DNA from 2 places in the Streptomyces sp. 4N509B genome. Region 2 is predicted to be linked to the other one. Evidence: predicted binding sites of a transcription regulator. Region 2 holds the regulator's gene; the other holds the start of a gene.

Region 1 (7,775 bases), on a different contig from region 2:
ACGGCCTGGGCGACGGCCTGGCGCATCACCGCGGCCGAGCCCGTCACGCAGTCCAGCCGGGTGGCCGCCACCATCCCGATGATCGTCGCGACGCCACGGCCCTCCTCGCCCACCAGCCAGGCCAGCGTCGTGCCGTCGAACTCCACCTCGCTGGAGGCGTTGGCGCGGTTGCCCAGCTTGTCCTTCAGCCGCTGGATACGGAACGCGTTGCGCGAGCCGTCGGGCAGCACCCTCGGCAGCAGGAAGCAGCTGAGGCCGCCCGGTGCCTGCGCCAGCACCAGGAAGGCGTCCGACATCGGCGCCGAGCAGAACCACTTGTGGCCGGTGAGGGCGTAGGTGCCGGGCTCGGCCAGCGGCTCGGCGCGGGTGGTGTTGGCCCGCACGTCGGAGCCGCCGTGCTTCTCCGTCATGCCCATGCCGGCCAGCGCGCCGGCCTTCTCGGCGACCGGCCGCAGGCCCGGGTCGTAGCGGCGGGAGGTGAGCGCCGGCTCCCACACCGCCGCGAGGTCCGGCGCCGCGCGCAGCGCCGGCACCGCGGAGTGCGTCATCGACATCGGGCAGCCGTGCCCGGCCTCGACCTGGCTCCAGACGAGGAACGCCGCCGACCGCCGCAGCTGTCCGGCCGGGCGGACCCAGGCCGCCGTCAGGCCGGCGGCCACGGCCCGCTCCATCAGCCGGTGCCACGCGGGGTCGAAGCTGACCTCGTCGACGCGGTGGCCGTACCGGTCGTGGGTGTGCAGCACCGGCGGGTGGGTGTTGGCCCGCACGCCCCACTCCTGCGCCTCGGCAGAGCCGGCCAGCCGGCCCAGCTCGGAGAGCTCCGCCGTGACCTCGTCCGCCAGGCCCGGGTCGACGTGCCGGACGACGGCCTCCCGCAGCGCCGCGTCCTCGGTGAAGACGTCGTATCCCCGCAGGGGCGGGGGCTGGTTCGTCACGGTGTGCGTGCTCGTGCCCGAGCCGGGGGTGGGGAGCGTCATGACGCCACGGTATGCGGGACGCGCCGCTGAGGGGGAGTCACGGAGGGAAGGCTTTTAGTACAGTTGGCCGTTCGCGTGGCCGTATCAGGGCGACGGACGACTTCGGACTCGTGAGCAGTCATGGATGCAGTCATGAAAATGGATGAAGCCGTCGAGGACGTCGGGCACACCGCTCGGGGGGCCGGCCTGGCCACCGCCGTCGGCGTCAGGGAACGAGCCCCCGGGCAGGCGGGCGCCCCCGCCCGGACTACCAGCTCACCGGGCCCACCGTGTCCCGGATGATCCTGGGTGCCAGGCTGCGGCAGCTGCGGGAGGCCCGCCGGATCACGGGCGGGGAGGCCGGGGAGGAGATCCGGGCCTCCCACTCCAAGATCAGCCGGCTGGAGATGGGCCGCACCGGCTTCAAGACCAAGGACGTCGAGGAGCTGCTCAACCTCTACGGCGTCACCGACGACGGCGAGCGCGCCACCCTGCTGGCGCTGGCCAAGCAGTCCACCAGCCTGGGCTGGTGGCACATCTACCACGACATCGTCCCCGTGTGGTTGAACGTTTATCTCGGGCTGGAGCAGGCGGCCGTCCTGATCCGCTCCTACGAACTGCAGTTCGTGCCCGGCCTCCTCCAGACCCCCGGCTACGCCCGCGCCGTCGTCCACCTAGTCGAGGACGACCCCGAGGTGCTGGAACGGCGGTTGGAGCTGCGGCTGGCGCGCCAGTGGGTCCTGCGACGGGACGCGCCCCCGCGGCTGTGGGTGGTGATCGACGAGGCGGCGCTGCGCCGGCCGGTGGGCGGCTCGGGGGAGATGCGGCGCCAGCTCGCGTACCTGCTGGAGATGAGCGAGCTGCCGCACGTGACGATCCAGGTCATGCCGTTCGCCTCGGGGGGCCACGCCGGGCTCGGCGGCTCGGTGACCGTGCTGCGACCGCCGGGGGACGAGCTGCCGGACGTGGTCTACCTGGAGCAGCTGACCGGCGGCGTCTACCCGGACAAGCACGCGGAGATCGAGCACTACCAGCACGTCATGAACCGCGTCGTCGTCGACGCCACGCCGCCGGACCGCAGCCGCGACATGATGCTGCGGATGCTGCGGGAGGTCTGAGGCGCTCGCCGCCTCCCTGTCGGCCCGGGGGCCACGTTCCCGTGGCTTCGCCCCCTCACGCTGCTCCGTGGCGGGGGGCACCTCGCCCGCCCCGGTCCGGTCCGGGGCGGGCGGGCAGCCGGTCGGCCGCGGCCGGGCGGCGCTCAGCGCCGCAGGCGGTCGCGGGCGGCGGGGACGACCTCCCGGGCGAAGAGCAGCGACTGCCGCTCGCGGTCGCGGGTGGGCCAGAAGACGAAGGCGTTCATCCCGCACTCGGTGTGCAGCCGCACCAGCGTGTCCACCCAGTGGTCGACGAACCCGTGGAAGGGGTCTCCGGCCTTCTCGCCGGCCTCGTCCTCCTCGGCGGTGACGAGGCCGGCCACGTTGTACAGGCGCAGGATCGCGTCAGGGTCGCGGCCGGCCTCGCGTGCGGCGTCGGAGATGACGCCGTTCATGCCCGGCAGCGCCTCCGGCGGCACGTAGGCGCTGGAGACCGACCAGCCGTCGGCCTTCTCGCCCAGCAGCCGCAGCGCCCGGGGACCGCCGACGCCGAGCCAGACGCCGATGTCGTGCGCCGGACGCGGGCCGGGGTGCGCCCCGGGCACCTGGTAGTGCGTGCCGTCGTGGCGGAACGGCTCGCCCGCCCAGCTGGCACGGATGACGTCGATGGCCTCGCTCAACGCCGCCCGCGCGGCGCCGTGGGACCGGTGGGGGCCGCCCATGGCGGCGATCCGGTCGGCGAAGGCGCCGGCGCCCAGGCCCAGCTCGAAGCGGCCCCCCGAGAGGACGTCGATGGTGGCGGCCTGCTGGGCCAGCATCGCCGGGGGACGCAGCGGCAGGTTGGCGACGTTGGGGAAGAAGCGCACCGTGTCGGTCGTGGCCGCGAGCCAGGTGATCAGGGAGAGGGTGTCGACGAACTCGGAGACGTAGGGGTGGTCCTGTACACCGACGTACTCCAGGCCCGTGGTCTGGGCGATCTCCGTGATCCGCGCCGCGGCCGGGAGGCCGGCGGCGTGCGGGTCGACGTTGAGTCCGAAGCTGACGGGCGACGACGTCGTCATGGGGCTCCTTCTGCGCCGCGCCGGCTGCCGGCCGGCAACGGGCCGGTCGCCGGTGCTGGTCGCTGGCGTGTGTGTCGGTGGCTGGTCGGTGGTTCGTCGGTGGCTTGTCGGTCGCTGGGCTGGCCCCGGCCGGGCCGTGGTGGTCCGGTGAGGCTGAGGGGACCGTACGAGGCGGGCGCGCCCCGCGCCCATGGTGCCCCGATCGCTCACAGCGAACACCGCCGCCCGGAGGGAACATCCCCCGCCCCCAGGGCATTGAGAGAGCAGTCTTTGAGTCTCACTGACTCAAGTTGCCTGCAGAGGGAGAGGTCATGTCTTCATCGCTCGATGTGCTCACCCTGCCGGTGCTGCCGCTCGACGACGAGGTTGTGCTGCCCGGGATGGTGGTGCCGCTCGAGTTGTCCCAGCCCGAGGTGCGCGCCGCCGTCGAGGCCGCACAGGCGGCCGCGCCCAGGGGGGAGAAGCCGCGCGTGCTGCTCGTGCCGCGGCTCGCGGGAAGCTACGCCGGCATCGGTGTGATCGGTCGGGTCGAGCAGGTCGGACGCCTCTCCGGCGGGGACCCGGGGGCGCTGGTGCGGGGCCTTGGCAGGGTGCGCATCGGATCCGGCACGACCGGCCCCGGCGCGGCCCTGTGGGTGGAGGGCACCGCCGTCACGGAGTCCGTTCCCACCCCGCTGCCCGCCGAGGTCGCCGAGCTCGTCAGGGAGTACAAGGCCCTGACCACCAGCTGGCTGCGCAAGCGCGGCGCCTGGCAGGTCGTGGACCGCGTGCAGCAGATCGAGGAGGTCCCCGCCCTGGCGGACAACGCCGGGTACCTGCCGTTCCTGAGGCCGGAGCAGCGCGTCACGCTGCTGGAGACCGTCGACCCGGTCGAGCGGCTGCGCCTGGCCGAGGGGTGGCTGAGCGAGCACCTCGCGGAGGAGGACGTCGCCGAGTCCATCGCGAAGGACGTGCAGGACGGGGTCGACCGCCAGCAGCGCGAGTTCCTGCTGCGTCGCCAGCTGGAGGCGGTGCGCAAGGAGCTGGCCGAGCTCAACGGGGACGCCGCCGACGAGAGCGAGGACTACCGCGCGCGGGTGGAGGCCGCGGAGCTTCCCGAGAAGGTGCGCGAGGCGGCGCTGAAGGAGGTCGACAAGCTGGAGCGGACCTCCGACGCCAGCCCCGAGGGCGGCTGGATCCGCACCTGGCTGGACACCGTCCTCGACCTGCCCTGGCAGGTCCGCACCGAGGACTCCTACGACGTCCCCGGCGCCCGTGCCGTGCTGGACGCCGACCACGCGGGCCTGACGGACGTCAAGGAGCGCATCGTCGAGTACCTCGCCGTGCGCAAGCGCCGCGGTGAGCGGGGCCTCGGCGTCGTCGGCGGTCGGCGGGGCGGTGCCGTGCTCGCGCTCGTCGGCCCGCCCGGCGTCGGCAAGACCTCGCTCGGCGAGTCCGTGGCGCGCGCCATGGGCCGGAAGTTCGTCCGCGTCGCGCTCGGCGGCGTCCGGGACGAGGCGGAGATCCGCGGTCACCGGCGGACGTACGTCGGCGCGCTGCCGGGCCGCGTCGTGCGGGCCGTCAGGGAGGCCGGCTCGATGAACCCCGTGGTGCTGCTCGACGAGATCGACAAGGTCGGCAGCGACTACCGGGGCGATCCGGCCGCCGCGCTGCTGGAGGTCCTCGACCCGGCGCAGAACCACACCTTCCGCGACCACTACCTGGAGGTCGAGCTCGACCTCTCCGACGTGGTCTTCCTGGCCACCGCCAACGTCCTGGAGGCCATCCCGCAGCCCCTGCTCGACCGCATGGAGCTGGTCACGCTCGACGGGTACACCGAGGACGAGAAGGTCACCATCGCCCGTGACCACCTCGTTCCCCGGCAGCTGGAGCGGGCCGGGCTGAGTGCCGACGAGGTGGTCATCGAGGACGAGGCGCTGCGCCGGCTGGCCGGGGAGTACACCCGCGAGGCGGGCGTGCGCGCCCTGGAGCGGTCCATCGCGCGGCTGCTGCGGAAGGTCGCCGCCCGGCACGAGCTGGGCGAGCTGGAGCTGACACCCGGCAGTCCGTTCACCCTCACGGCGGACGGCCTGCGCGAGCTGATCGGCCGCCCGCACCACACCCCGGAGGCGGCCCAGGACCCGGAGGTGCGGCGCACCGCCGTGCCGGGCGTGGCCACCGGGCTGGCCGTGACCGGCGTCGGCGGGGACGTGCTCCACATCGAGGCGTCGCTGGCCGACCCGGAGACGGGCGGGGCGGGGCTGACGCTCACCGGTCAGCTGGGCGACGTGATGAAGGAGTCCGGCCAGATCGCCCTCTCCTACCTGCGGTCGCGGGGCGCCGAGCTGGAGCTGCCGGTGGGTGACCTCAAGGAGCGCGGCGTCCACCTGCACGTCCCCGCGGGGGCGGTGCCCAAGGACGGGCCCAGCGCCGGCATCACCATGACCACGGCACTCGCCTCGCTGCTCAGCGGCCGGCAGGTGCGGCCGGACGTGGCGATGACGGGTGAGGTCTCGCTGACCGGCCGGGTGCTGCCGATCGGCGGCGTCAAGCAGAAGCTGCTCGCCGCTCACCGGGCCGGCCTGACCACGGTCATCATCCCGAAGCGGAACGAGCCGGACCTCGACGACGTGCCGGAGGAGATCCTCGCCACGCTGGAGGTGCACCCCGTCACCGACGTCCGGCAGGTGCTGGAGCTGGCGCTCACGCCGGCGAAGGCGCCGACCGAGATCACGGTCGCGGCGTGACGCCGAGCGGCCCGCCCGGAGGGCGCCACCCCCGGGCGGGCCGCGAGAGCCTAGGCTCTCGACCATGAGTCCTTCGATCGCCACCACCACCCGGGTCGACCGGGAGCAGCTGCTGGAGTTCGTGCGTCCCCGCCACCGCGCGATCCTGCTCACCCACCGCGCCGACGGATCGGTCCAGGGATCGCCGCTGACCTGTGGCGTGGACGACGAGGGCCGGGTGGTCGTCTCCACCTATCCCGAGCGCGCCAAGACCCGCAACGCCCGCCGCGACGCCGAGGTCAGCGTCATCGTGCTGTCCGACGAGTGGGACGGCCCGTGGGTGCAGATCGACGGCACGGCCGAGGTGCTCGACGTGCCCGAGGCGGTCGAGCCGCTCGTCGCGTACTACCGCACCATCGCCGGCGAGCACCCGGACTGGGACGAGTACCGTGAGGCCATGGTCCGGCAGGGCAAGGCGCTGATCCGCGTCACCCCGCGCCGCTGGGGGCCCGTCGCCACCGGTGGTTTCCCGGCACGGCTCGCGCCCTCCTGACCCCGGGCGCAGCGGCGCCGCCGGCCCGGCCGACCCCGCCGACCGTCATGTCCGATTCCCGCTAGGAACCGCCGAGCCGACGGCGCAGACTGGACGGCGTGATGGACGATGACAGCAGGTACGAGGCGGTGCGCAGCCGGGACGAGCGGTTCGACGGGGTCTTCTTCGTCGCCGTCCTCAGCACCGGCATCTACTGCCGCCCCAGCTGCCCCGCGATGACACCGAAGCGGGAGAACGTCCGCTTCCACCCCTCGGCCGCCGCCGCCCAGTCCGCCGGCTTCCGCGCCTGCCGACGCTGCCGCCCGGACACCGTGCCCGGCTCCGCCGAGTGGAACGCGCGGGCCGACTCCGTGGGCAGGGCCATGCGGCTGATCGGCGACGGCGTCGTGGACCGCGAGGGCGTCGCGGGGCTCGCCGACCGGCTGGGCTACAGCGCCCGGCACGTCCACCGGCAGCTCACCGCCGAGGTGGGCGCGGGCCCGGTGGCGCTGGCGCGGGCGCAGCGCGCCCACACCGCGCGACTGCTGCTCCAGACGACGGCGCTGCCGGTGACCGAGGTCGCCTTCGCGGCGGGTTTCGCGAGCATCCGGCAGTTCAACGACACGGTGCGGGCCGTCTACGACCGCACCCCGAGCGAGCTCCGCGCCGCCACCGGCCGTCCCCGCGCCGCCAACGGCACGAGCGGCCAGGGCCGCGCGGGTGGCGCGGGTGGCGCGGACGACGGAGGCGCGCCGGCCGGCTTGATCGAGCTGCGCCTGGCCCACCGGGGCCCGTACGACGCCCGTCAGGTCTTCGACTTCCTCGGGCTGCGGGCCATCCCCGGCGTCGAGGAGATGCGGGGTGAGCCCGGAGCCCGGCTCTACCGCCGCACCCTCGCGCTGCCCCACGGCAGCGGCGTCGTCGAGGTCGGCGAGGCCCCACCCGGGGCCGGCCGGCGGCACCCGGCGTCGCGCTGGCTGCCGTGCCGGCTGCGGCTGACCGACCCGCGGGACCTCACGACCGCCGTGCAGCGGACGCGGCGGCTGTTCGACCTCGACGCCGACCCGTACGCCGTCGCCGAGCGCCTCGGCGAGGACCCCACGCTCGCGCCCCTGGTCGCCGCCCACCCCGGGCTGAGGTCCCCGGGCGCCGCGCAGCCGGAGGAGTTGGCCGTCCGCGCCGTCCTCGGCCAACAGGTCACGGTCGCCGCGGCCCGCACCCTCGCCGCGCGGATCGTCGCCGCCCACGGCTCCCCGCTGCCCGCGCCCGACGGCGGGCTCACCCACCTCTTCCCCGACGTCACGGCCCTGGCGCGGGCGGACCTCACCGGGCTCGGCATGCCGGCCGCCCGCGGCCGGACCGTCACCACCCTGTGCGCCGCGCTGCGCGACGGCGTGGTCCGCCTCGACCCCGGCGCCGACCGC
Region 2 (7,775 bases):
TCTTCGACCTCGGCGGTGGCACCTTCGACGTCTCGCTGCTGGAGATCGGCGACGGCGTGGTCGAGGTCAAGGCGACCAACGGTGACAACCACCTCGGCGGCGACGACTGGGACCAGCGCATCGTCGACCACCTGGTCAAGCAGTTCCACAACGCCCACGGCGTGGACCTGTCCAAGGACAAGATGGCGCTCCAGCGCCTGCGCGAGTCCGCCGAGAAGGCGAAGATCGAGCTGTCCTCCTCCACGGAGACCACGATCAACCTGCCCTACATCACGGCCTCGGCCGAGGGCCCGCTCCACATGGACGAGAAGCTGACCCGGGCGCAGTTCCAGCAGCTCACGTCCGACCTGCTGGAGCGCTGCAAGACCCCGTTCCACAACGTGATCAAGGACGCCGGCATCCAGCTGTCCGAGATCGACCACGTGGTGCTCGTCGGTGGCTCCACCCGCATGCCCGCCGTCGCCGACCTGGTGAAGAGCCTCACCGGCGGCAAGGAGGCCAACAAGGGCGTCAACCCGGACGAGGTCGTCGCCATCGGCGCCAGCCTCCAGGCCGGCGTGCTGAAGGGTGAGGTCAAGGACGTCCTGCTGCTGGACGTCACCCCGCTGTCCCTCGGTATCGAGACCAAGGGCGGCATCATGACCAAGCTCATCGAGCGGAACACCACGATCCCGACCAAGCGCTCCGAGATCTTCACCACGGCCGAGGACAACCAGCCGTCGGTGCAGATCCAGGTCTACCAGGGCGAGCGCGAGATCGCGGCGTACAACAAGAAGCTCGGCATGTTCGAGCTGACCGGTCTGCCCCCCGCCCCGCGCGGCGTGCCGCAGATCGAGGTCACCTTCGACATCGACGCCAACGGCATCATGCACGTCTCCGCCAAGGACCTGGGCACGGGCAAGGAGCAGCGGATGACCGTGACCGGCGGCTCCGCCCTGCCGAAGGACGACATCGAGCGGATGATGCGGGACGCCGAGCAGTACGCCGAGGACGACCGTCGGCGTCGCGAGGCCGCCGAGACGCGCAACCAGGCGGAGCAGCTCGTCTACACCACGGAGAACTTCCTCAAGGAGAACTCCGAGAAGGTCCCCGGCGAGGTGAAGACCGAGGTCGAGGCCGCCGTGGCCGAGCTGAAGGAGACGCTGAAGGGCGAGGACACCGCCGCCATCCGCGAGGCGTCGGAGAAGGTCGCCGCCACCAGCCAGAAGCTCGGGCAGGCCATGTACGCCGACGCCCAGGGCGCGCAGGCGGCCGGCGGCCAGGGCGGTGCCCCGGGCGGCGCGGGCTCCTCGTCGGCTGACGAGGACGTCGTGGACGCCGAGATCGTGGACGAGGAGAAGCCGAAGGGTGGTGCCGCGTGACCCAGGACCCGCAGGGCTTTGACAAGAAGCCCGAGGGCCCCGACGCCGAGGCCGCCAGCCCCGACGCGCCGGCCGAGACCGCCGGGGAGACCCCGGCGGCCGACGGCGCGGCGGCCGGGGGTGGCACCTCGGGCGCCGGCTCCGGGAGCGGTGGCGGTGGTGGTGCCGGGGCGGGCGAGAACGGCCCGTCCGGCGCCTCCGGCGACGTCCAGCAGGTGGCCCTCACCGCCCAGCTGGACCAGACCCGCACCGCGCTGAACGAGCGCACCCAGGACCTGCAACGCCTCCAGGCGGAGTTCCAGAACTACCGCCGCCGGGTCGAGCGGGACCGGGTCGCCGTGCGGGAGGTGGCCGTGGCCAACCTCCTGACCGAGCTGCTGCCGGTGCTCGACGACATCGGCCGCGCCCGGGACCACGGGGAGCTCGTCGGTGGCTTCAAGCAGGTCGCCGAGTCGCTGGAGACGGTGGCGGCGAAGATGGGCCTGATGCAGTTCGGCAAGGAGGGCGAGCCCTTCGACCCGACGATCCACGAGGCCCTGATGCACAGCTACTCGCCGGATGTCACCGAGACGACGTGCGTGCAGATCCTCCAGCCCGGGTACCGAATCGGGGACCGGACGATCCGTCCGGCCCGGGTCGGGGTCGCCGAGCCGCAGCCGGGCGCCCAGCGCGCCGAGGAGGCCGAGGGTTCCGAGGCCGCCGAGGGTGAGAAGGAGCCCGGTGAGGAGCAGCACGCGCGGGAGGCGAGGACGGCCGAGGGCGAGAGTGAGCCGAAGGAGAACGGTGGCAGCGGCCCGGACGAGGGCTGAGGTCGTGGCCGTCGCCGTGGCCTCCGTGGGTGTCGGCTCCGTGGGTGTCGGCTCCGCGGGTGTCGGGTCCGCGGGTGTCGGGTCCGTGAGTGTCAGAGAGGAGGGGCGCCGCGGATGAGTACGAAGGACTTCATCGAGAAGGACTACTACAAGGTCCTCGGCGTCCCCAAGGACGCCACCGAGGCGGAGATCAAGAAGGCGTACCGGAAGCTCGCCCGCGAGTTCCACCCGGACGCCAACAAGGGCGACACGCGCGCCGAGGAGCGTTTCAAGGATGTCTCCGAGGCGTACGACGTCCTTGGTGACGCCAAGCGCCGCAAGGAGTACGACGAGGCGCGGGCGCTCTTCGGCAGCGGCGGCTTCCGCCCGGGTCCGGGCGGCGGCGGCCAGTTCAACTTCGACCTCGGGGACCTCTTCGGCGGTCCCCAGGGCGGCGGTCCCCAGGGCGGCGCCGGCGGCTTCGGCGGCGGGCTCGGGGACGTCTTCGGCGGCCTGTTCAACCGCGGCGGCGCCACCACCCGGACGGCGCCGCGCCGTGGCCAGGACATCGACTCCGAGGTGACGCTCAGCTTCACCGAGGCGGTCTCCGGGGCCACGGTGCCGCTGCGGATGTCCTCGTCCGCCGCGTGCAAGGCGTGCTCGGGCACCGGCGACAAGAACGGCACCCCCCGGGTCTGCCCCACCTGCGTCGGCACCGGACAGGTCAGCCGGGGCGGCGGGGGCGGCTTCTCACTCACCGACCCGTGCATGGACTGCAAGGGGCGCGGGCTGATCGCCCAGGACCCCTGCCAGGTCTGCCGCGGCAGCGGGCGAGCCACCTCGCAGCGCACCATGCAGGTCCGCATCCCGGCGGGTGTCGCCGACGGGCAGCGGATCAGGCTGCGCGGCAAGGGCGCCCCCGGCGAGCGCGGCGGACCCAACGGTGACCTGTACGTGGTGGTGCACGTCGACACCCATCCGGTCTTCGGCCGGCGGGGCGACAATCTCACCATCACGGTGCCGGTCACCTTCCCCGAGGCGGCGCTCGGTGGTGAGATCAAGGTGCCGACCCTCGGCGGGACCCCGGTCACGCTGAAGCTGCCGCCGGGGACCCCGAGCGGGCGCACCATGCGTGCCCGGGGCAAGGGCGCGGTGCGCAAGGACGGCACCCGCGGCGACCTGCTGGTCACCATCGAGGTCGCCGTGCCGCGCGAGCTGGACGACGCCGCGCGGGCCGCCCTGGAGTCGTATCGCGCCGCCGCGGGAGACGAGGACCCTCGGACGGCGCTGTTCGAGGCCGCGAAGGGAGAGTAGTCAGATGGACGGCCGGAACGGACCGAGTAACCCCTACGAACTGACCGACGAGACACCGGTGTACGTCATCTCGGTGGCGGCACAGCTCTCCGGGCTGCACCCGCAGACGTTGCGCCAGTACGACCGGCTGGGGCTGGTCTGTCCGGACCGGACCGCGGGGCGCGGCCGGCGGTACTCCGCCCGCGACATCCAGCTGCTGCGGGAGGTGCAGCGGCTCTCCCAGGACGACGGGATCAACCTCGCGGGCATCAAGCGGATCATTGAGCTCCAGACGCAGGTGGCGGCGCTCCAGGCCAAGGTCGTGGAGTTGCAGCAGGCGCTGGAGGGCGCGGCCGTGGCGATGCGGCAGCGCGAGGCGCAGGTGCACGCCTCCTACCGGCGCGACCTCGTGCCGTACCAGGACGTGCGCGCCTCCTCCGCCATCGTCGTCTGGCGGCCCGACCGGCGGGGCTGACGGGGCCGGCCCGCGGGCCGCCCCACGTCCACGCGGCGCTTCCGCGGCCCGCCCGGGTGACGACCGACCGACGGTCCTCGCCCGGGCGGGCCGTCGCGTGACCGCCGTCAGCGCGCGGTGTCCGTGTGCCAGAGCACGCTGCCGTCGGCGGCCCTGATCGAGACGTCGCCGTCCACGCCCACGACGAGCGTGGCGCCGGGGTGGCCGGCGGTCCCGCTGGACCAGATGATCTCGCCCGCCATGGTGGGCATCACCAGGTTCCCGTCCTCGCGCAGCTCGGCCCGGATCGCGCCCCGGCGGTTCACGCCCGCGCGCCAGCGTTCCCGCTCGTTCTCGTCCCGCACCACGAGGTCGTTGTCGGCCTCGAAGCGCAGCCTCGCCCGTCCCGCGCTGATCACCTCACCGCGCCGGATGATCGTCGGCGCGGGCATCACCCGGTCCGCCAACGGCTCGCCGCCGACGGGAACCGTCCCCTCCGCCAACTGGCGCAACGCCGACATCGAGGGGGCGAAGGCGTACACCGCGCCCTGGGTGTGGACGTACTGCTTCATCTCCAGCGCCACGCAGGCCGTCGGGCCCAGCGGATCGGCCGGGTAGGCGACGACGGTGTCCTGGCCGATGACGGCGTCCCGGCCGACCGGCGGCTCGCGCTCGGGGAGGTTCTCGTCGTTCACCCAGGCCTGCTGGACGAACTCGAACTGCGCCACCAGGTCCGACTGGTAGCTCACGAAGACCAGGCCGCGCGGCTCGTCCTGGGTGGTCGCGTCGTGGAGAGGGCCGAACGGGACGCCGCGGCGCATCAGGCGGCGGCCGTCGAGCCCGCCCTGCTCCGGGACGGTGGCGTCGTCGCTCGGTTCGACCTGGAGGCCGTCGCGGGGGTTGGTCTTCCGCAGGTGGGAGCAGAGTGGCGTGAGGCGGCCGGCCACGTCGTCGCCGAAGCCGAAGTCGTTCACCTTGTCGGGGCCGAGCGGGCCCGGGTCGGCGTCGGGGAACGTCGGGACGGGCGCGCCGGACCGCCATCGGCCCACGAGGCGGGCGGCCAGCCAGTCGTCGGTGACCTCCTCGGGCACCGCCCCCTCGCGCTTCAGCTCCGCGAGCCGGTCGGCGACCTGCTGCCACCAGCCGGGGACGTCCTGGGCGAGGCGGCGGACCACGTGGAAGGAGCCGTCGTTCATCCACTGCGGCAGCCACGAGGGGAGCCGGTGGTCCACATCCCGTCCCACGACGAACTCGCCGGACGGGATCAGCCGCGTGCCCGGCTTGCCGAGCACCATCTCGGGGTTGTCGGGGTCGGGAAGGTCGAAGTCGACGACGCCGGGCTGGCTGATGGCGTCCTTGAAGCCGAAGTGCTCGTGGCCGACGTGATCGTCGGGCAGGGTGGCGCCCTCCTGCTCGAAGACCACGGTCAGGCCGTGGCACGCGGCCTCCTGCCGCTCCTGCTCCACGTCCCTGGTCAGGTCGGCCTCGTCGTCGGCGGCGAGGGTGAGGACGGCGTGGACCGGATCGTGCTGCTGGGCGCCGAAGAGCCACCGCTCGGGAGCGCTCGTGCCGGTGTCGCCCACCAGGTGGGCGCGGGCCGCGCTGCCCTGGACGAACGCCTCCTGGGTGCTGCCCCGGGGGACGTCGTTGAGCGGGCTGCCGCCGACGAGCCGCACGAGGCCGGCGTGGGTGAAGCTGACGGCGCGCCAGGCGGCGCGGAGATCCTCGGGGTCCTGGCCGCCGCGGACCAGGCGAGCGTGACGGAAGCGGAGGTTGAACGTGGAGACGTCGCGGGTGGTGGCGATCCGCTTCCGCAGCTCCCCCAGCCACAGGCGGGCGTGCCAGCTGTCATCGAAGCGGAGGAACAGCAGACGGACGTGGTCCTTCCTGAAGCCCGCCAGGATGTCGCCCTGGATCTCGGTGCTGTCGCGGAGCGGCGGTGAGGGCGCGGTGGTCTCGGTCGCGGGGCTCATGGGCTCTCCAACGGTACTGGTGCTGACCTGCCCCGCAGACCGTATCGGGGATGTTGCTCCACCTCGCGCCTTTGGCCGCTAATGAACACGAAGGTGTGGATTAGTGGCCAAAGAGTTCGTTCACGCCCGCCGTTCGTGCGGGCGTGAACGCTGGGAACGGCGGGCGGGGCGAGGACCGCCGTCGGGGCGTGTCCCCGGCCCGCCCGGCGGCCAGGGCCACCCGCCTCCGGGGGCGGCGGGTGGCCCTGGCCGCCACGGGCCGCTTCTGACCGGCAGGACCGCCATGAGCCGCTACGGATACCGCTACGGGCCGCTACGGCGCGACCACCTCGTCGGTCTCCTCGCTCGTCGGGGTGGCCCCGGCGTCCTCCATCGTGATGCCGCGGCGCTTGGAGGCGTAGACGGCGCCGACGATGACCAGGAGGGCGACGACCGAGATCAGCGCCCGCAGCGGCGCGCTGGCGTCCTCGCCGTACGTCAGCGTGATCACGGCGGGGGCGATCAGGAGCGCCACCAGGTTCATGACCTTCAGCAGCGGGTTGATGGCCGGGCCCGCCGTGTCCTTGAACGGGTCGCCCACCGTGTCGCCGATGACCGTGGCGGCGTGGGCCTCGCTGCCCTTGCCGCCGTGGTGGCCGTCCTCGACGAGCTTCTTCGCGTTGTCCCAGGCGCCGCCCGAGTTGGCGAGGAAGACCGCCATCAGCACGCCCGCGCCGATCGCGCCCGCCAGGAACGAGCCGAGTGCTCCTATGCCGAGGCTGAAGCCGACCACGATCGGCGCCATCACGGCGAGCAGTCCCGGCGTCGCGAGCTCGCGCTGCGCGTCGCGGGTGCAGATGTCCACGACGCGGCCGTACTCGGGCTTCTCCGAGTAGTCCATGATCCCGGGGTGCTCGCGGAACTGCCGCCGCACCTCGTAGACCACGGCGCCGGCCGAGCGGGAGACCGCGTTGATCGCGAGGCCGGAGAAGAGGAAGACGACGCTCGCGCCGGCGATGAGGCCGACGAGGTTGTTCGGCTGGGAGATGTCCAGGCTGAGGCTCGCGTGCGCCGACAGCTGGGTTCCGACGTCCGCGACGGCGTCGGCGATGGCGTCCTGGTAGGAGCCGAAGAGCGCCGCGGCGGCCAGCACGGCCGTCGCGATCGCGATGCCCTTGGTGACGGCCTTCGTGGTGTTGCCGACCGCGTCGAGGTCGGTGAGGACCTGGGCGCCGTCGCCCTCGACGTCGCCGGACATCTCGGCGATGCCCTGCGCGTTGTCGGCCACGGGCCCGAAGGTGTCCATGGCGACGATGACGCCGACGGTGGTCAGCAGGCCGGTGCCGGCCAGGGCCACGGCGAAGAGCGCCAGCATGATCGTTCCGCCGGCCAGCATGTAGGCGGCGTAGACGGACAGGCCCACCAGCAGCGCCGTGTAGACCGCCGACTCCAGACCCACGGAGAAGCCGGAGAGGACGACGGTGGCCGGGCCGGTCCTGGAGCTCTTGCCGATGTCCCGCACGGGGCGGCGGGTGGTCTCGGTGAAGTAGCCCGTGAGCTGCTGGATCACCGCGGCCAGGACGATGCCGATGGCGACGGCGGCCAGCGCGAACAGCCGCGGGTCGGCGTCGTGGGTGGCGATGTCCGCGTCGGTGACGCCCTCCAGCTCGGAGAAGCTGCCGGGGAGGTACGCGTAGCAGGCCACCGCCACGAGCACGAGGGAGATGCCCGCGGAGATGAAGAAGCCGCGGTTGATCGCGGTCATGCTGGTGCGGTCGGTGCGGCGGGGGGAGACGAGGAAGATGCCCGCCATCGCCGTCAGCACGCCGATCGCGGGCACCAGCAGCGGGAAGGCCAGGCCCGCGTCGCCGAACGCGACGCTGCCGAGGATGAGACCGGCCACGAGGGTGACCGCGTAGGACTCGAA

Evidence for each region. Region 2 encodes HspR, which represses chaperone genes until heat shock. Its sites were predicted from a motif close to TTGAGNNNNNNNNNCTCAA; they were not measured.
Region 1: a site for HspR is predicted at 3,385-3,403, ahead of lon (endopeptidase La). Genes of this name have one in related genera too.

What each region holds. Positions count from the first base shown of each region.
Region 1 covers NZ_JBQQBZ010000007.1:65,677-73,451, reverse strand. Annotated here, with positions in the region: gene ACTWP5_RS09975 (acyl-CoA dehydrogenase family protein) at 1-977, opposite strand, end outside; gene ACTWP5_RS09970 (helix-turn-helix domain-containing protein) at 1,256-2,074, shown strand; gene ACTWP5_RS09965 (LLM class flavin-dependent oxidoreductase) at 2,218-3,114, opposite strand; gene lon (endopeptidase La) at 3,426-5,840, shown strand; gene ACTWP5_RS09955 (PPOX class F420-dependent oxidoreductase) at 5,905-6,372, shown strand; gene ACTWP5_RS09950 (AlkA N-terminal domain-containing protein) at 6,474-7,775, shown strand, end outside.
Region 2 covers NZ_JBQQBZ010000001.1:150,937-158,711, reverse strand. Annotated here, with positions in the region: gene dnaK (molecular chaperone DnaK) at 1-1,361, shown strand, start outside; gene grpE (nucleotide exchange factor GrpE) at 1,358-2,170, shown strand; gene dnaJ (molecular chaperone DnaJ) at 2,285-3,463, shown strand; gene ACTWP5_RS00675 (heat shock protein transcriptional repressor HspR) at 3,468-3,917, shown strand; gene ACTWP5_RS00670 (Dyp-type peroxidase) at 4,025-5,869, opposite strand; gene ACTWP5_RS00665 (sodium-translocating pyrophosphatase) at 6,183-7,775, opposite strand, start outside.